Regions from separate parts of the Peribacillus sp. JNUCC41 genome, predicted to be linked through region 2. Evidence: riboswitches for the same ligand, from Rfam matches in the RefSeq annotation. Region 2 holds a riboswitch; each other region holds the start of a gene.

Region 1 (5,069 bases), 1.4 Mb from region 2:
TAAGAAAGCACTTTCATCGCTTGATTAACGGATTCTACTGTGACACTCGCCTTTTCCGATAATTCCTTTAAGGCATGATGATGGGATTCCGGACGAATCAAAATAAGCGGTTTACCCAGGGAAATGGCGGTGCTTGCGTCCATGGCGGTATTCCACTGTTTATATTTCTCGCCAAATAGAGCGACGACAAGATCAGCTTTTTTCATCAAAAGACCTGTCCGCAAATTATTGATTTGGGAAGCTGCCGCATCCTTCAGGATGGGATTCGGCTGTTCCCCGAGGATATCTTCACCGATATTATCGGAGCGTTCATGATTTTCCATCGGGCCTACAAATTCTAAAGGGAGCTTCAGTGCAGCGGCCTTATCTCTCAGCTCACTTCTCCAATTCGAATGGATCTCCCCAGCAAGATACACGGTTAACTTCATTGTTTTCCTCCTCAGTATTAAAATTGCTTTCATTGTACCATGTTTTTTAGAAAATGGATGAATTCCATAAATAAGGATAATATTATCCATAAGGTAGTAAAAGAGACGGCTGGAGGAATGACGATGGCTTTATCGAATAAGAATATCCTTGTTTTCCTGTTGATAAGCAGTTTGATCGCGGGCTGCTCAGGCATTGAGAGACAAACCGAAAAGGCAATGAAGGCTGCTGAAGTGGCTTTTCGTGACGATGAAAAACAGCCCAATCAAGAGGCGGGGCTAATTCAGGTCTATCTGCCAAAGGATTTTAAAGTAGTGGAAGAACATGATAATAATTTGATTTTACAAAAAGATGATAAGATTTATATATTATTTGTCAATCCAAATGAAAAAGAAGACAGCTCCGTGTTATATTTGGCGATAAAAGAACAAGGTGATCAAAATGTGATGCTGCATTCTTTCCAAACGGATGATAAATTCGGCTTTATTTCGGTCAAAGAGATACCGAAAGAAAAGTATGAGCTTGCAGTGGGGATCGGCGGGGTGAAGCTGACAACCGAAACGGATAAAGACCAATTAAAAACCGATGCAAAACAAATGATGGAAATCGTTTCATCCGTGCCCCAGAAATAAGCTTTATCACGGCCGTTCAACCGATCCGTATTAATGGTTGATTTCTGGAGAGTCTGGTATGATGGGATTATAAAAAACTATGGTGTCATTTAGAGCAGGAGGAATATTCAAATGGAAAATTTACAAACCGTTGAGCAATATGATGCATTGAAAAATGAAGGCAAACATATCTTTCTTTTTTCAGCGACATGGTGCGGGGATTGCCGTGTAATCGAACCGATCATGCCGGAGATCGAAACGAAATTTCCTGATTTTACATTCATTCATGTGGACCGTGATGAATTCATCGATGTGTGTGCAGCGAATGATGTATTCGGCATACCAAGTTTCATCGCGTATGATAATGGTGAAGAGCTAGGCAGATTTGTGAGCAAGGATCGCAAAACGCAAGAACAAATTGAGGAATTCATTCAATCACTATAATTAATTTCCCCTTCTCGCTGGGGATTTTTCAATGAAGAGGAGGGTCAGTCATGAAAATGGACAGCACGAAGCTGAAAAATATCCTGAAAGAACGTTTAAAAGATGAAAATCGCACATTCAAATTCGATAGCAAGCAAGATACGTTACGGGTGGAAAATGTGAAGACCGGGAAGGGAATCACCATCGAGTTGCCTCCTGTACTTGCTAACTATGAAAACGTACAGGAAAAGGCCATCGATGAAATTATCTATTACGTGGAAGAGGCCCTGAATGTGATGGGGGGAGAACACAGCATGGAAGGCAAGGAGAAATTCATTTTCCCAGTCATCCGCTCGACCTCCTTTCCGATGGAATCGGAAGAAGGAAATCCATTTTTATTCGATGAGCATACGGCTGAAACCCGGATTTTTTATGCCCTTGATTTAGGGAAAACCTACCGTCTTATAGATGAAAAGATGATTCAACGGGAAAATTGGCAGGGTGACAGGATCCGTGAAATTGCCCTTTTCAATGCCCGTTCCCTCTCCACTGAAATGAAGTCGGATATCGTTGCAGGTAATGCATTTTATTTTTTGAACACGAATGATGGGTATGATGCCAGCAGGATCCTGAATGAATCATGGCTTCGGGAAATGAAGGACAAGATCGAGGGAACCATGGCTGTTGCCATTCCCCATCAGGATGTCATCATCATTGCCGATGTGAAGAATGATACGGGCTATGATATTCTTGCGCAAATGGCGATGAGCTTCTTTGCCAGCGGGCATGTTCCGATAACGGCTCTATCATTTCTTTACGAAGAAAATGAGTTGGAGCCCATCTTCATTATGGGTAAAAACAAAAAGCGTGAACAATGATATATTGAATCATAAAAGGACCGTGTCAGCATCTGACATCGGTCCTTTTAAAGTTTAATAGAGTTTATGACTTTTAGAGTTGATATTTATTTTTTTATCGGTGATAATGAAATTGTAATATTTTGAAAATACGGAATAAAACGATAGAACGAGCTTGTGAACGTTGTGGGAGAGTGCAAAGCATTGAGCCACCGAAGGAGCAAGTTCCAAAAATATCCCTTGGAGCAAATCTCTCAGGTAAATGGAACCGCAGCTGGACGCAACTCTGGACAGCGCGCAGGAAGTGTGCCGCCAACGGGGAAATCTCCACGACCAAAATGGAGTTGAATTCTCAGGTGAAAGGACAGAGAAGGGAGCGGCAGGTTTGCGCAACCCTTCTCTGTCCTTTTTTAATTGGCTTTATGCATACAAAAGGTTTGCAGCGAACATGGAACTTACTAATAGGCCAATCAACTTAAAATAATGGGGGAGAATGATCGTGAATTTGAAAAGCAAATTAATGAACATGCTGGAAGCCCGTAAAGAGGAAATGGTTCAAATCCGCCGTCATTTACACGAGAATCCGGAGCTATCCTTCAAAGAAGAGAAAACGGCAAAATATATCATTGATTTTTATAACGGGAAAGATGTATCGATTCAAACGAATGCAGGAAATGGATTAGGGATCATCGTGACGATCGAAGGCGGGAAACCAGGGAAAACGATAGGTCTCCGTGCCGATTTCGATGCACTGCCGATTACAGAAGAAGCGGAGGTTCCGTTCCGTTCAAAAAATGAAGGTGTCATGCATGCCTGCGGACACGATGGGCATACCGCTTATTTATTGGTATTGGCAGACTGCATCATTGAGCTGAAAGATTCCCTATCAGGTACGATCAAAATAATTCATCAACATGCAGAAGAAACACCTCCTGGTGGAGCAAAGAGCATCATGGAATCAGGGGTTTTGGATGAACTGGACGCTGTCTTCGGAATCCATTTATTCCCTTCCCATCCAGCAGGGGTCGTCGGGTATCGCAGCGGCTATTCGATGGCTGGACGGACCTATTTCAAATTAGCCATAAAGGGTGTAGGCGGCCATGGTTCCTCCCCGCATATGGCTAATGATACCATTGTGGCAGGCGCCCATTTCGTGACAGCCATACAAACCGTAATCAGCCGTCGCTTGAATCCATTTGATATGGGAGTAGTCACAATCGGCTCCTTCGATGGAAAGGGAAGCTTTAATGTCATTAAAGATCGTATAGAAATTGAAGGGGATGTCCGTTATATGACGGCAGAGACCCAGCAGCTGATCGATAAGGAAATCCACCGGATCGTTAAAGGGATAGAAACGGAATTTGATGTTCAGTGCGAGCTTACATATGTGCCCGATTATCCTCCGTTATATAATGACCCTGAACTGACCGAATTCGTGAAAAATAGCCTGGAAAGCATGAATGACAATGATATTAAGAATGTTGTGGAATTTCCGGTTTTCTCAGGTTCGGAAGATTTTTCGTATTATGCAGAAAAGATTCCTGGCTGCTTCTTTTACATTGGCTGTAAACCGAAAGGAGTGGAGAAGGCCTATTTCAATCACCATCCTAAATTCGACATTGATGAAGATGCCCTTTTGATTGCCTCCAAATCAGTGGCGCAGGTTGTATGCAGTTTTTATGAATGGAAATAGTCTTCTTTGGTCTTTGTTTGCAAAAAAAACGCAGAAACCCACAAAACACCGTTCGGTATTAACGAACGGTGTTTTATGGGTTGCGGCATGTATTTGAATGCCGCCGGCGGTTTCATGAAGGATGTTGCAATGAATTGGCCAGTCTGCTTCCAAGGCTGCATGAAAACTTAATCTCTTTGTAAACGCGATTTAACAGCGGTGTTTTATTTAAATAGTAGACTAGGGGCTAATGTTAATTCGCAATCGATAGGTTTAATCTCATTCCAGAAGGGGTTTAATAGGGTAGGAGTTCTGCGAACTCCGTTAAGTTAGCAGGAATGCGATAAAAAAATAGATGCTAATCCCAATTCAGCTTAAATTTTCTCGATATTTTTAAAATAACTGGTAGAATTAGTTACATAACTACAGATGTAGAAAGAGTGATAGTTTTGAAATGGCTAAATAAGATGAAAAAATGGTTCCAAGCAGAGGAAATTATTGAAATCGAAGAAATAATTATAGATGAGCCGCTAGATGAAGAGACATTAAAGAAAATGGATTTTTCAAAGCTTTCGAAGTCAAAGAAAGAAGAAATAAAAGTTTACAATCAAAAAGTGGAAAAAATGTCCCAGACCCCAGACCCGGATACGAAAATCCTGTTTCAATATCCAAAAGGACAGTTCAAGTTTCCGCTCATTCCAGACCGGGAGCAGAATAAAAGAAAGCCAAGGGAAAGAAATAGGGAAGAAAATGAACCCAAACAGGGGAAAAATGTGACCAAGGAAACAACGAAAAGGCCTGTAAGGGATAGTGAACCAAAACGGAGAAGTTTCGACCGGGAGGAAACCTCAAAAATAGTCCCGTCAAATACTCCATTCCGCCCAACGGAAATCCCTTCACCCATTTATGGGTTCCGTCGTCCGGAAAAAAAAATAGTCCCATCTGAAGAAATTGTCGAATATGAATTAGAAAGCAAAATGCCCATCCCTAAAAAAGAAGGAGCCGATATCGAGATTCCGGTATCGATCCCTGAAATTCCAAAAGAAGTTTCACATGAGGAAATGACGATAGAGCCATCCG
Region 2 (5,069 bases):
ACGGCAAAAATCAAGGAACAAATCAGAGGGCATGTGTCCCCTCGCTTTATTCCTGACCAAATCCATGTCGTTGAACAAATTCCAAAAACATTGAACGGAAAGAAAATGGAAGTCCCAATTCGTAAAGTGTTATTAGGGTTCGAGTTTGATAAGGTAGTGAATGCAGACTCCATGGGAAATCCAGAATCGCTACAGTACTTTAAAGAATTAGCTCTCGAGTTGAATGAGAAAAAAATATTCTAGCATGAAGGCGGAGCGTAAAGCTCCGTCTTTTTTCGTTTATTGGGCCTGGTGCTCTATTTCTGGAAATGGGTTTGTATTTTCGAAGTCAATATGAAAATATTTTTGTACGAAAAAGGAAAGCTCATTAGCATAAATCCTGAGCTGCAGGCGTAGTAGTTCATGATTATGAATTTCGCTGCCTTATGAACACCTGGATGACGATAAGAACTATCCAACAGTGTCCCTGTAGGCAATATCCCCAATAATGTCTCATTATATTTGAATAGTATTCTTATAATTAATTTAGAGGAAACAGTTAGAAGGCTATGAAGAAGCAGGAGAAAGGTATACGGGAAAAGACGTAATATCTTTTGCGAAGGTGCAATCGCAACTTCCATGTGGCGGAGGTGGATTTTCATTCTTTGCAATAATTGGTGTGTTTCTGCTGAAAGATAAACCAGAAAGGAAACGGTGCCTATAAATTCGATTACACTGACTTGATCATTTTTACCATTATAATGATTGCCCTGAATGTATTTATTAATTACGGAGCAGATTAGGATGGACAAGTCCGATTTCAATCGTCCTAATCGTTGCCACAATCATAGGAGTTATTGTTTTAATCGTTGAAAATAGCAATGATATCGTTCTGCTTGACTTTGCTGTATTTCAATAAGCCATATACAGGGGGCAAGCTCACTTGGCAGTGCATTCGGCGTCGCGATTTCTTCAGCTGCTGTTTACGGTGGAATAGCAGCAAATTGAAAGCTTGAAACAGTGGCTTCAATAGGGATTTTCGTAAACGTTATATTCGCTTTGCTTTCAATATCATCTATTATCTTTTTGGTGTAAAAGATACCGCTAAAACATCTAATGCTCCTAAAAAATCACCGGCTGGTACCAACCGGAACCCTATTGCAGAATAATTAGCTGTTGGAAATGTAAAGTGCCACATTTAACGGCGTTTTCAAAAAATGATGAAGGGATGAAGAGATTATGAGAAATGAATTAATGGAAATGCTACAATCCCGTACGGATGAAATGATTGAAATTCGTAGATACCTACATGAAAATCCCGAGCTTTCTTTTAAAGAAGAAAAGACAGCTCAATATATTATCGATTTTTATAAAGAAAAAGACGTAGAAGTTCAATCTAATGTTGGTAATGGATACGGAATTATCGTGACCATTAAAGGTGGAAAGCCTGGAAAAAACATCGGTCTTCGAGCTGATTTTGATGCGCTTCCAATTGTTGAAGAAACGGATGTAACCTTTAAATCAAAAAATGAAGGCGTTATGCATGCGTGTGGTCATGATGGCCATACAGCCTACTTGTTAGTCTTGGCGGATTGCCTCATTCAATTAAAAGCTGAAATTCCAGGTACAATCAAAATTATTCATCAGCATGCGGAAGAAGTTCCGCCAGGCGGGGCAAAGAGTATTGTAGAATCCGGCGTGATTGACGATTTAGATAATATATTTGGCATCCATTTGTTGCCAATGGATTCAGCAGGAGTTGTTGGTTATCACGCTGGATATTCTTTTAACGGCAGGGCTTATCTGAAATTAAAAATTCAAGGCAGAGGTGGACATGGTTCCTCACCACACCTAGCGAATGATGCCATTGTGGCTGGTGCTCATTTTGTTACAGCTGCTCAAACGATTATTAGCCGTCGATTAAGTCCATTTGATATTGGTGTGATTACTATTGGATCTTTTGATGGAAAAGGAACATTTAATATAATTAAAGACAGCGTAGAGCTTGAAGGCGATATCCGTTATATGACTGTTGAAACAAAAGAAAAAATTGAAAAGGAAGTTAAACGCCTTGTAAAAGGACTTGAAGAAGAGTTTGGAGTAACATGTGATCTTACATATACGAATGACTATCCACCTTTATATAATGATCCCGATCTAACAGGAAAGGTTGCTGAGTTTCTTAAGAATGCAAAGGATAAAGATATTAAAGAAGTAATGGAATTTCCAGCAATGCCGCCATCTGAAGACTTTGCTTACTATGCTGAAAAAATCCCTTCCTGCTTCTTTTACATTGCTTGTACACCTAAAGGAGTAGAAAAACCTTATTTTAATCATAATCCTAAATTTGATATCGATGAAGATGCCCTTCTCGTGGCAGCAAAAGCAGTAGGGTATGTTGTTTGTGGTTATTATGAGTTAGATTAAGGAAAAGAATAGAATCATTTGTAAGGTGTGGTTCAGATTACCACAGGATTTGCTGAATTAGATAAATTGAATTTTTATAAGGGTGTGTTTGGATCATCCTAAACATGCCCTTAAAATATTTCATTTTATCAAGGTAAGGTATAGAATGGATCATACTTTATGGATATGTTTTAAAAGAAGAGGCTAACCAAATTAGGGGCCTGGTTTGACGCTGGTAAAGTGAAATGGGAGATGGTTTCGTTAACACGTCAAGCATTGTGAAAATGAATGCGTGATGATAAATATAAACCGTATTGATCCAAATTATGTTATTCTATTTTTGTTTACAACAGTCCGTCTGAAAAACTGTAAAGGGGGTATAAGGCTTAATGGTTAAGGAAAAGAAAATCAAGCTAAAGAAGCCAAAGAAGTGGTGGGTATGGGTTCTAGCAATAGTCATCATTGCTAATATAGCAGGTGGTGGGGCTGAAGAAGAAGTTGAAGAGAAGGCTTCTGATACTGCTGAACTTAGGGAGGAAGCTCCTAGACAATCTTTACTGCTGCAAGGATTTTCGCGAGTCTCGAATTTTCTCTTTTTCCATACATTAATTATGTTAAAACTATAGACTTTATGACCTTTCCCATCTTTAAAATTCACCGTATTGTCAATCGGAAAAATGTAAAATTGTTTCGCTTATACATAAGCTTGTTTGGGATTCCTTGCGACATAGAAAAGCTGCTATAAGCTTGTTTTTTCGTAGCTAATAACTTCAAATTATACACTGTTCATAAAGTTCAAACTTGTCCATATTTAATTATCAGAAAATAGTGCCTTTTCAGATAATGATTGAAATATCCATTAAAACCCGATAATATACAACTAGTAGTACAACTCTATACCAGCGGATGAAGATTGTGGGAGAGACTAAACATTGTTTAGCACCGAAGGAGCAAACCCTAAAAAGCAGGGGACTAATCTCTCAGGTAAAAGGACTACAATTGGACGCGTCTCTGAAGAGAGCCATAGGCCACCGAAGGAGTTAAACTCTCAGGTAAAAGGACAGAGGAAGTTAGGAAAATCCCTATCTTTCCTCTGTCTTTTTTTGTACTTGGAAAGATAAAAAGAGAGGAGAGTGCATGGAGATATGTAGATAAATGAGTCTATCCTTAAACTATATCTAGCACCTGCCAAGAAAGCGCTTACACTGATAAGGCAGTCTCCCAGTATGCTAATAATACACACTAATTGAAGGACTGAACCTTTATAAGGGAAAAATTCCAAGTAGCCTATAAAAGTAGAAAGTGGGGAATCGTATGCAGGAACAAAAGTTGGATAGAGGGTTAAAAAACAGGCACGTACAACTCATAGCTATTGGTGGTGCAATCGGAACGGGATTATTTCTTGGAGCAGGAAAATCTATTCATTTAGCTGGACCATCAATTCTATTTGCTTACATGATTACAGGCATCATTTGTTTTTTAATCATGCGCGCACTTGGAGAACTACTCTTATCTAATTTGAACTTTCACTCCTTTGTTGACTTTGTAAGAGACTATTTAGGTAATATGGCAGCATTTGTAACCGGCTGGACATACTGGTTCTGCTGGATTTCAATCGCAATGGCCGACTTAACAGCAGTTGGACTTTATACTCAGTATTGGTTTCCTTCCGTACCGCAGTGGATGCCTGGATTAATTGCACTAGTCATTTTGCTATTTATGAATCTTGCAACCGTAAAACTTTTTGGCGAAATGGAATTCTGGTTCGCATTAATTAAGGTCATAGCTATTCTAGCATTAATTGTTATCGGTATTTTCATGATTATTAAAGGCTTTTCCACTGATTCAGGCGCAGCAAGTTTCACGAATCTATGGGGTCACGAGGGTATGTTCCCAAATGGAATAAATGGTTTTGTCCTCTCATTCCAGATGGTAGTGTTTGCGTTTGTGGGCATTGAACTTGTAGGACTTACAGCAGGTGAAACAGAAGATCCAGAAAAAGTTATCCCCAAGGCGATCAATAATATTCCTATTCGGATTATAATTTTCTACATTGGCGCACTTATTGTGATTATGAGTGTTTATCCGTGGAACGCAATCATCCCAACGGAAAGCCCATTCGTTCAAGTATTTGTGGCTGTAGGTATTGCTGGAGCTGCTGGTATCGTTAATTTTGTCGTCCTAACATCGGCTGCTTCGGCATGTAACAGCGCAATCTTCAGTACAAGCCGGATGGTATACTCACTTGCCAAAGATAAAAATGCACCTGTACCTTTTGCAAAACTTAATGACCGTAAAGTACCATCCAATGCATTGTTCTTTTCAACTGTTGTCATTTTAATTTCTGTTGTTTTGAATTATTTAATGCCTGAAGGAGTATTTACCTTGATTACAAGTATTTCTACCGTATGTTTCATCTTTATTTGGGGAATTACAGTCATCAGTCATTTGAAATACCGTAAAACAAGACCAGATCTAGTGAAAAAGAACAAATTTAAATTACCACTTTATCCAATTTCCAATTACTTGATCCTTGCTTTCCTGGCATTCGTCCTTGTTGTTCTTGCACTTGCGGACGACACTCGTGTTGCCTTATTCGTTACTCCTGTTTGGTTCATTCTGCTGATTGCGATTTATAAGATGCGCATAACGAAGGTGGATCAGGCGAATCAGAGAGAGGTAGC
Region 3 (5,069 bases), 910 kb from region 2:
ACCCGAATCCACTCCATGATTCCGCTTGGAAAGTGCTGTATAATGACGCATGATATCAAGTTCGGACACCTCAGGAAGTTCTGCCTCTTCTTCACGGATGTAGTCGGCAGGAAGAATTTCTTCGAGCGAAATAGTTGCAACATCCATTTCTGGCAGACTGTATCCGATTCGACCGGAAGTACTGATTTCAAAAATGAGTGATTGATCTTGATTATTCATGTTGATCCCCCAATTCCTGCGCAAGTGCATCAATTTCTTCTTTTGTTCTAAGTTCAGTTACCGCGACCAGCATATGATCTTTCAGCTCAGGATAAACCGTCCCTAAATCGAAGCCGCCGATCATCCCTTTTTCAAAAAGGTTTTTATTGATTTCTGAAAACGAAGCAGGCAGTTTAATGACAAATTCATTAAATGAAGGACCGTCGAATATCACTTCCACCCCTTTTGCCATAATTGCTTTTTTCGCATAATGCGCTTTTTGAATATTTTGCACAGCCATTTCTTTGACACCCTTTTTCCCAAGCGCGGTCATTGCGACAGAAGCTGCCAAGGCATTCAAAGCTTGATTGGAACAAATGTTGGATGTGGCTTTGTCACGGCGGATGTGCTGTTCACGAGCTTGAAGGGTCAGTACAAACCCCCTTTTACCATTTTCATCCACCGTTTGACCGACGAGTCGGCCCGGAACTTTCCGAACAAGTTTATTAGTAACGGCAAAATAGCCACAATGAGGTCCCCCAAATGCCGCTGGAATGCCGAATGGCTGGGCATCCCCCGTTACGATATCTGCACCGAGTGCTCCAGGGGATGTCAAAGCTCCCAATGCAAGCGGGTTACTGGAAACGATAAACGTGGACTTGACACCATGAATGATTTCCTCCATTTCTTTCAATGGCTCGATGCGGCCAAAAAAGTTCGGATATTGCACGATCACTCCTGCAATGTCATCATTCGCCAATTCCCTTAAAGCAGCTAAATCCGTCACACCGTCCTTATAAGGAATTTCGACCACTTCCACCCGTTGCCCTTTCGCATATGTCTTCACAACTTCCCTTGATTCAGGATGAACGGTTCCTGAAATGAGAATCTTCTTGCGCCGCGTCTGGCCAGAAGCAAGCATGGCTGCTTCGGCTAGTGCCGTCCCGCCATCATACATGGATGAGTTAGCTACATCCATTCCCGTCAATTCACATATCATCGTTTGATATTCGAAGATTGCCTGAAGCTCGCCCTGTGAAATTTCTGGCTGATACGGTGTATAAGCCGTATAAAACTCAGAACGGGATAAAACATGATCGACGATGACCGGTGCGTAATGATCATAGACACCCGCACCAAGGAAGGAAGCATAGCTTTTAAGGTCCGCATTCTTGGCAGCTAGCCTTGATAATTCTTTCATTAATGCAGGTTCCGATTTAGCAGGCTTAATATCGTATTCTCCTTGGAAACGAACGCTTTCAGGGATATCATTGAAAAGTTCTTGAGTAGAAGATACCCCTATCACTTCCAGCATTTCTTGTTTATCTTGCTCTGTCATGGGTAAATAACGATGTTTCATCTAATGACCATTCCCCTCTATTTACGTGGTTTTTTATAAAAAGGTGTTTGTATGATAACGGCTTTCAAACGCTTGGAACGGATTTCCACTTCTACTTCCGCATCCAGTACCGAAAATTCCTTATCGATAAGTACCAATCCCACGTTTTTCTTCAACGTGGGTGATTGGGTACCGGTCGTGACCTCACCAATGACTTTATCACCGCTGTAGATCTTATACCCATGACGCGGAATGCCACGGTCAATCATTTCAATTCCCACAAGCTTGCGGGGAGCTCCATTCTCCTTTTGCTCAGCAAGAACGGCTTTCCCGAAAAAATCCGCTTCCTTATCCACTTTCACTGCAAAACCAATACCGGCTTCTATCGGGGTGATGTCCGCTGAAAGCTCCTGCCCATAAAGCGGCAGTTTCGCTTCAAAACGCAGGGTATCACGAGCACCTAAACCAATCGGCTGAACCCCCTCTTCCTTTCCGGCTTCCATAATCGCCTTCCAAAGGGCAGGACCATTTTCACTGTCACTATATATCTCAAAACCATCTTCACCAGTGTATCCAGTACGGGATACCAGCGTGGAGATACCGTTAATCAGGACATTTTCCTTGAACTTGAAAAATCCAATTTCACTTAAGTCAGTATTTCCCGATAGTTTTTGTAATATCTTTTCTGCAGATGGTCCTTGAAGTGCCAGCTGTGTATAGTCACTCGATACATTCGTAATTTGGACATCTTCCGTTAAATTAGCTTGAAGCCAATTGAAATCTTTTTCTGTATTCGCTGCATTGACCACGAGCAGATAGTCGTCCTCTGCCCTTTTATACACGATAAGATCATCAACCGTGCCTCCGTTTTCATAACACATGGCGGTATATTGGGCACCGCCCTGCTGCAGCTTTGATATATCATTAGTGAGCATTTTCTGTAAAAAGGAAAGGCTCCCAGGACCCTTAACATCGACTTCCCCCATATGGGAAACATCGAATAACCCCGATTTTGTACGTACGGCTTCATGTTCGTCCTTGATACCCGAAAATTGGACAGGAAGTTCCCAGCCGCCAAAATCGATCGTTTTACCTCCGTATTCACGATAAACCTCGAATAGTGGTGTTCTTTTTAAATTGGTCAAAAAATGACCCCCTTCAGATTTTTTTTAAAATTAATTGGCTTCATTATCAAAAGCTTCTTGTCATTTCGCATCAGGTATATCCTGATTCATGCTGTGAAAAAAGCACAAAAAAGGACAGAGAAAGCCCATTTGAGCTTTTTCTCTGTCCTGAAACCTGAAAGTTTACCTATGTAATAGGTTTTCCCCTTTGGTGGCCGTCCCAAAACGGGCGGCGCTCTCCAGAGTTGCGTCCAATAAGAGTTCTTTTGCCTGAGAGATTCACTGCTAAGTTTGCTCCTTCGGCGCTACATCCGTAGTCTCTCCCCTTATCTTCACCCGCATATGAATGGTCTGCCAATGAAAGGAAGCGAAATAGCCCCAAGCATCGGTAAAACCTTTGAGCATCATCGAATGCATTCCCTGCCAATTCTCCTAAAACTTCAGAAACCGTTTGAGTGATCTCCTTCAGTAATCTTGGATAAATTAAGAGCCTATAGCCCATACTAAGAAAACGCGAACTGCAAAATCGATGTACAAAGATTCTTTGTAGCGTTTGGAAATTGAATTTTCTAAATATACTTATATCCTACCCTAAGAAACTTATCTCTGCAATATCTTTTGAAGATAAATATTTTTCTTACTTCACATACAAAATGTTCGGGTTTTGACCCTTTATTAAGGAAATTATGATTTAAGAGGGAGTTATTTCTATGAAAATCAATATATCCTTCAATTCTGAATGGAATGACGAGCTTCTGCAAAAAGTGGAAAATGACGGTCCATGGGGAAATTGGGAGCTTTATAAGCTGGCGGTTCAAATGGAGGAAAATCTTATTATCCCTGATTTTGAAGGTTTACAGGCGCCCAAACACCTTCCGCAGTTAACCCCGCTTCCCCATCAATTGGAAGCAGCAAAGCAAGTGGTGGAAAAGATGAATGGAAAGGCCATTTTAGCTGATGAGGTGGGGCTCGGAAAAACAATTGAAGCAGGCTTGATCCTAAAAGAGTATATGATTAGGGGCCTTGTAAAAAAAGTATTGATCCTTGTTCCAGCATCCCTTGTCACACAATGGGCGTTTGAATTGAATACCAAGTTTCATATACCGGCAGTCGTTCAGAGAAAAAGTTATGTTTGGGACTCCTGTGATGTGGTCATTTCATCCATCGATACAGCGAAACGCGCTCCGCATCGAGATATCATTTTCACTCAGGAATATGACTTCATCATTATTGATGAAGCTCATAAACTTAAAAATAATAAGACGAAGAACTATGAATTCGTCCAAAATCTGAAAAAGAAATTTTGTTTACTCCTTACAGCCACTCCGATTCAAAATAAAGTCGAGGAGATTTTTCACCTCGTTTCGTTATTGAAACCGGGCCACTTGGGAAATGCTTCGCTCTTTTCGGAAAAGTATAAAGGGAAAGGCCGCAACATCATTGAAGATGAACACCTAAAGGAACTGGTCAATACTGTCATGATTCGAAACCGGCGGGCCGATACTGGCATTGAATGGACAAAACGGCATGTGGAAACCATCACCATTGAATTTTCTCCAACGGAACAGGCATTGTATGATGCTGTTTCCAAATTCAAGCCTATTTCGGATGGATCAAAAGGAAGCGCATTTTCAGCTCTCACTCTCCAAAGGGAAGCATGCAGCAGCAGAGAGGCGGTCTTTTATACTTTAAAGAATATGAAAGAAAAGTATGATCAGCCTTCCCCTGACTTTTTGGCAAAGCTTGATGATTTATTTTCTAAAGTGAATGAAACAGTCCAGAACTCCAAGGCTGAAAAAGCTTTGGAACTGATCAAGAAAATTGATGACAAAGTGATTATCTTTACCGAATACCGGGCGACTCAGCTATATCTCCAATGGTACCTACAGCAGAATGGAATTTCTTCGGTTCCTTTTCGAGGCGGTTTTAAGCGAGGAAAGAAAGACTGGATGAGAGAATTATTCCAAAAGAATATACAGGTATTAATTGCAACAGAAGCTGGAGGGGAAGGGATAAACCTTCAGTTTTGCCATCACTTGATTAATTTTGACCTGCCATGGAACCCCATGAGGCTCGAACAGAGAATTGGACGGATTCACCGCCTTGGACAGGAAGAAGATGTGATGATTTATAACTTCGCCACGAAAAATACAGTAGAAGAACATATTCTGAAGTTATTATACGAAAAAATAAATTTATTTGAAAAAGTAATTGGAGAATTGGATGATATTCTAACCAAACTGGATATTAACAACATTGAAGAATATTTAATCGATGTGGTCGGCGAGTCCAAAACAGAGGGCGAAATGAAGATCAAGATGGATAATTTTTCATCATTAATCCAATTCGCTCAATCCATGAAGGAAGGTGATGTTCATGCAGCAACGGGAAATTCATGATTTTTTAAA
Region 4 (5,069 bases), 2.0 Mb from region 2:
TTCATTAAACAAACCCCTCCGTTTTAAATAAGTGAAACGTCCATCAATGGGGTTTATTCTTCAAGGCCACTGATGGCTGGGTGAAGCAATCGGGAAGGAAAATTCATGCAAGACGGATTTCCCTTCTTTTAAAAAGGTCCGATGATATATAATAGCTTACACTATTTTGATATAAAATTTAATGCAATTAGCTGATATATTTTAGCAAAAACACGCCAATTGCCTATTCTTGATCTGTTTCATGGACGGATAAAGCCTTGAATTCGAATCGAATTCAAGGCTTTATTTCCTTTAGTTATATTTTTTCCGATAGTTATAGAGTATCACCAAGAGTATGAACCAGATTGGGGTCAAGAGCAGTGATAGTCGTGTAGCTTCAGCGAATAGCATAACAATAAGGATGAATAGGAATAATCCTAAAATGGCGTAATTGACAAAGGGTGTAAAAGGAGCCTTGAAAGTCGATTGAGCTCTTAGATCAGGCCTTGTTTTCGAATATTTAATATGGGAGATCAAGATGATGCTCCATACCCAAATGAAACAGATGGCACTGATGGTCGTCACCACGGTAAACGCCTGTTCCGGTATCAGCTTGCTCAATAATGCCCCTATTGATACAACGATGGTGGATGTTAATAAGGCATTGCTTGGAACAGCCTGTTTATTTAATTTTTCCAGTTTAGCAGGGGCTTCGCCATTCCTGCTTAACGTATAGAGTATCCGGCTTGTTGAAAATAAACCGCTGTTGCATGCAGAAGCAGCGGATGTCAACACGACGAAGTTGATGATTCCTGCAGCGACAGGAATGCCGATTAACGCAAAGACCTCTACAAATGGGCTGCTCGAGGCATCAAGTTGTGTCCATGGGTTGACACAGAGAATGACGAATAGGGCACCAACATAGAAAAGTAAAATCCGGACAGGGATTTTATTGATGGCAGAGGGAATGTTCTTTCTCGGGTTCGCCGTTTCCGCTGCGGAGACCCCGACCAATTCGACACCGACAAATGAGAATACGACCAACTGTAAAGATAATAGGAATCCGGAAATGCCATTGGGGAACAAGCCCCCATGATTCCATAGGTTCGTTACGGAAACCGTTCCGGTATTGGTATTGAAGCCGATGATCAAAAGAATGATTCCTACGATGATCAAGGTAATGATCGTGATTACTTTAATGATGGCAAACCAGAATTCCAATTCGCCAAATAACTTAACTGTCAATAGGTTCAATCCTAACAGAATGACTAGGCAAATTAGAGCCGGAATCCATTGAGGGATATCGAACCAATATTGTATATAGACACCGACAGCTATAATATCGGCCATTGCGGTCATGATCCAACAGAACCAATATGTCCAACCTGTCACGAATCCAGCCCATGGACCGACATATTCGGTTGCAAATTCAGTGAATGATACATAACCCGCATTGGATAATAGCAATTCGCCCAGCGCCCTCATTACAAAAAACAAGGCAATCCCTATTATCAGATAGGAGAATATAATGGAAGGCCCAGCCAATTGTATGGCTTTTCCGGATCCTAAAAATAAACCGGTGCCAATGGTTCCTCCTATTGCAATCAGTTGTACATGCCGATTTTTTAAATCTCTTTTTAATTCCTGTTTAGCCAATTCTTGCGCCCCCGTTTTTAGTAGTCTTGTTAGTGAATGATTTCAACCTGCATGGACTTGGAGAGAGGGGCGTGATTTTTTGCCCTGCTTGCCTATTCCATTGGTTTTCAAGAGTGTAGTTTTAAGTCCATCACAAATTGGACAATAAAAAAAGAGATTGGATAATACCAATCTCTTAAAGGGTTCAGAATAACAATTCTATCATTCGTTACTCTTCTGTCCTTTTGCCTGAGATTGTGAATCCTTCGGCGCTGCATCTTGTACAGTCTCTCCAGAAGCTGCTCCTGCTATAGTGTCATCCATAGCATTCATCGCTTGCTTGTATGCGGTTGTGAAGAAATGTCTTTCAGTGTTAATCTTCCACTGTTGGATCATTCATTATGCTTATAAAATAATATTGGAATTCTATCATCTATTTTTCAGAAGGTCAACAAATTTTTTTGAAATGAAACAGGCATTATGTGCAGTTTAATGGTGGTCTGTATTAACTTAAGGTTTAAGCAGAAGTGATTGTTTTCTACTCTTTTTGAATTATCACTATTATAAAATACTGAATATCATTTTTTTAAAATGATATTTTTAAATTAAAAAGTCGACAAGATATTATTGGTAACTGTTTTTTTCAAAAATACAATTGTACTTTTACAGAATATTTACTATTATAAGATAAGAAAACATAATAGAAGTGTTATGTAATATTGATTACGATAAAGCATTTCTAATTAAAAGAGAGTGTTCGTGGCAAGGATGGAAAAGCATTACCGATATTGCATCTGGGGGAGTTAATCATGTCGAACAAGGAATTAAAGAGAGGGCTGGAATCAAGACATATTCAAATGATAGCTTTAGGCGGAACCATCGGGGTCGGGTTATTCATGGGTTCTGCTAGCACGATCAAATGGACCGGGCCCTCTGTTATGCTTGCTTATGCAATCGCAGGTATTTTTATATTTTTCATCATGCGTTCCATGGGTGAGATGCTATATTTAGAACCGACTACAGGTTCTTTTGCAACCTTTGCAAGTAGCTATATACATCCCTTGGCAGGTTATATGACTGCTTGGAGCAATTGGTTTCAATGGGTAATCGTCGGAATGTCCGAAATCATCGCGGTTGGGTTGTATATGAAATATTGGTTCCCGGAGTTACCTGCTTGGATACCAGGTGTGGTCGCCATGATCATCTTGGGGGCAGCAAACCTCATTTCCGTTAAATCCTTCGGGGAATTTGAATTTTGGTTTGCGCTAATAAAAATCATAACCATTATATTGATGATCATTGCCGGCCTTGGCCTTATCTTCTTTGGAATAGGGAATGGCGGGGATGCAATCGGATTATCGAATCTTTGGGCAAATGGCGGCTTCTTTACTGGAGGGTGGACAGGATTCTTCTTCGCTCTCTCCCTAGTCGTGGCTTCCTATCAAGGTGTTGAGCTTATCGGCATAACAGCCGGGGAAGCGAAAAATCCAACGAAGACCGTAACAAAAGCGATCCAAACAATCATATGGCGCATTTTAATTTTCTACATTGGTGCTATATTCGTCATCGTGACAGTATTCCCTTGGGATCAACTGGATGACCTAGGCAGTCCATTTGTTTCAACTTTTGCCAAAATAGGTATCACTGCTGCGGCAGGAATCATTAATTTCGTCGTAATCACCGCGGCAATGTCTGGATGCAACAGTGGGATTTTCAGTGCAGGACGTATGCTTTATACACTGGCATTGAATGGCCAGGCTCCGAAAGCCTTTGCTAAAGTATCTAAAAATGGAGTGCCGGCATATTGCACGATTGCTGTACTTTTGGGATTGGGCATCGGGGTTATCCTGAATTACCTTGCACCGCCGCAATTATTCCTTTATGTGTACAGTGCGAGTGTATTGCCCGGGATGATTCCATGGTTTGTCTTACTTATCAGTGAGCTTAAATTCAGAAAGGTGAATGCTGCTGAAATGGAGAAACATCCGTTCAAAATGCCTTTGGCCCCTTTCAGTAACTATGCGACAATTGCCTTTTTACTGATGGTGCTGGTCGGTATGTGGATCAATCCTAGCACAAGGATTTCCTTGGTTGTCGGGATCGTTTTCCTAGCCTTGGTCGCAGCAAGCTATTACATGCTGAAAATGGATAAGCGAATACCATTGGATGTTAAATCCGATGATGAGATTTCGGGATAAGATAACAAAAAGCCCTTCTCTTAATTCGAGAAGGGCTTTTTGTCTTTTGGGATCAATTGTGGAATTCACGAGTAAAACCGTTGAATTCATGAGTAAAGTAGTGGAATTCACGAGTAAAGTAGTGGAATTCACGAGTAAAACCGTTGAATTCACGAGTAAAGCAGCGGAATTCACGAGTAAAGCTGGAATTCACGAGTAAAACCGTTGAATTCACGAGTAAAGTAGCGGAATTCACGAGTAAAACCGTTGAATTCACGAGTAAAGCTGGAATTCACGAGTAAAACCGTTGAATTCACGAGTAAAGTAGCGGAAATCACGAGTAAAACCGTTGAATTCACGAGTAAAGTAGCGGAATTCACGAGTAAAACCGTTGAATTCACGAGTAAAGTAGCGGAATTCACGAGTAAAACCGTGGAATTCACGAGTAAAGCTGTTGAATTCACGAGTAAAACAGCGAAATTCATGAGTAAAACTTCAAAAATAACGAGTAGAGCTAGTTTGACACCATTACAAGGAAGTGTCAGCAGGGGGAATGTATCTTTCTGCGAGGTTTTTTCATAGGATGTAACATATTTACCCGAGGAAGGGGTCATCTTTTTGGAAAGAACAAAGCTTACCGGGCGTATCGTTACACCTAATGATGCTGAGTATGAGCATGCCAGGATAAATAATAACTTAAGTTTTGCTAAATTCCCAAAGGTTATTGTGTTTTGTCAAAATGCCAATGATGTGTTGAATTCATTGAAGTGGGCCCGGGAAAATCATGCACCTTTCCGGGTTAGGAGCGGCAGGCACAGTTATGAAAATTTTTCATTAGTGAATGGCGGTCTAGTCATTGATATTAGTGAAATGTACAATATCAAGGTCAATCGTGAAAAAATGATCGCAAAAATTGAAGCTGGAGCTGATTTAGGGCGAGTATATAATACGTTATGGAACTATGGCACGACGATTCCGGCTGGTACCGAAAGCAGTGTTGGTGTTGTAGGTCTTACGCTCGGCGGTGGTATAGGTATGTTAACGAGGCGCTTTGGTCTTACTTGTGATAATCTACTTGAAATAGAAATGGTGAGGGCGTGTGGAAAGAGGGGCGCCAAACTCATTAAAGCAAATAGGAAAATCAATAGTGATTTATTTTGGGCATGCTGCGGGGGAGGAGGGGGGAACTTTGGCATAGTCACTTCTCTTACTTTCAGGGTACACCCCGTATCAAGGGTATCCATTTTCTCCGTCACATGGGGGTGGGAAGATTTCGAA

Evidence for each region. Region 2 has a riboswitch for glycine ahead of JNUCC41_RS21670 (amino acid permease). Riboswitches for the same ligand answer to the same signal wherever they lie in the genome.
Region 1: another riboswitch for glycine. It lies ahead of JNUCC41_RS01705 (amidohydrolase); the one in region 2 lies ahead of JNUCC41_RS21670 (amino acid permease).
Region 3: another riboswitch for glycine. It lies ahead of gcvT (glycine cleavage system aminomethyltransferase GcvT); the one in region 2 lies ahead of JNUCC41_RS21670 (amino acid permease).
Region 4: another riboswitch for glycine. It lies ahead of JNUCC41_RS12180 (amino acid permease); the one in region 2 lies ahead of JNUCC41_RS21670 (amino acid permease).

Annotation. Positions count from the first base shown of each region.
Region 1 covers NZ_CP062163.1:355,349-360,417, reverse strand. Annotated here, with positions in the region: gene JNUCC41_RS01725 (YtoQ family protein) at 1-428, opposite strand, end outside; gene JNUCC41_RS01720 (hypothetical protein) at 552-1,058, shown strand; gene JNUCC41_RS01715 (thioredoxin family protein) at 1,170-1,481, shown strand; gene JNUCC41_RS01710 (DUF1444 domain-containing protein) at 1,532-2,338, shown strand; glycine riboswitch at 2,495-2,598, shown strand; gene JNUCC41_RS01705 (amidohydrolase) at 2,823-4,010, shown strand; gene JNUCC41_RS01700 (DNA translocase FtsK) at 4,439-5,069, shown strand, end outside.
Region 2 covers NZ_CP062163.1:4,447,777-4,452,845, forward strand. Annotated here, with positions in the region: gene JNUCC41_RS21655 (acetoacetate--CoA ligase) at 1-243, shown strand, start outside; gene JNUCC41_RS21660 (amidohydrolase) at 1,219-2,406, shown strand; gene JNUCC41_RS21665 (hypothetical protein) at 2,775-3,011, shown strand; glycine riboswitch at 3,292-3,391, shown strand; glycine riboswitch at 3,395-3,451, shown strand; gene JNUCC41_RS21670 (amino acid permease) at 3,700-5,069, shown strand, end outside.
Region 3 covers NZ_CP062163.1:5,360,709-5,365,777, forward strand. Annotated here, with positions in the region: gene gcvPB (aminomethyl-transferring glycine dehydrogenase subunit GcvPB) at 1-219, opposite strand, end outside; gene gcvPA (aminomethyl-transferring glycine dehydrogenase subunit GcvPA) at 212-1,558, opposite strand; gene gcvT (glycine cleavage system aminomethyltransferase GcvT) at 1,576-2,682, opposite strand; glycine riboswitch at 2,823-2,906, opposite strand; glycine riboswitch at 2,910-2,997, opposite strand; gene JNUCC41_RS25895 (DEAD/DEAH box helicase) at 3,372-5,060, shown strand; gene JNUCC41_RS25900 (YqhG family protein) at 5,038-5,069, shown strand, end outside.
Region 4 covers NZ_CP062163.1:2,488,817-2,493,885, forward strand. Annotated here, with positions in the region: gene JNUCC41_RS12175 (DUF3311 domain-containing protein) at 1-5, opposite strand, end outside; gene JNUCC41_RS12180 (amino acid permease) at 292-1,635, opposite strand; glycine riboswitch at 1,842-1,920, opposite strand; gene JNUCC41_RS12185 (amino acid permease) at 2,424-3,812, shown strand; gene JNUCC41_RS12190 (hypothetical protein) at 3,859-4,011, shown strand; gene JNUCC41_RS12195 (hypothetical protein) at 3,983-4,276, opposite strand; gene JNUCC41_RS12200 (FAD-binding oxidoreductase) at 4,410-5,069, shown strand, end outside.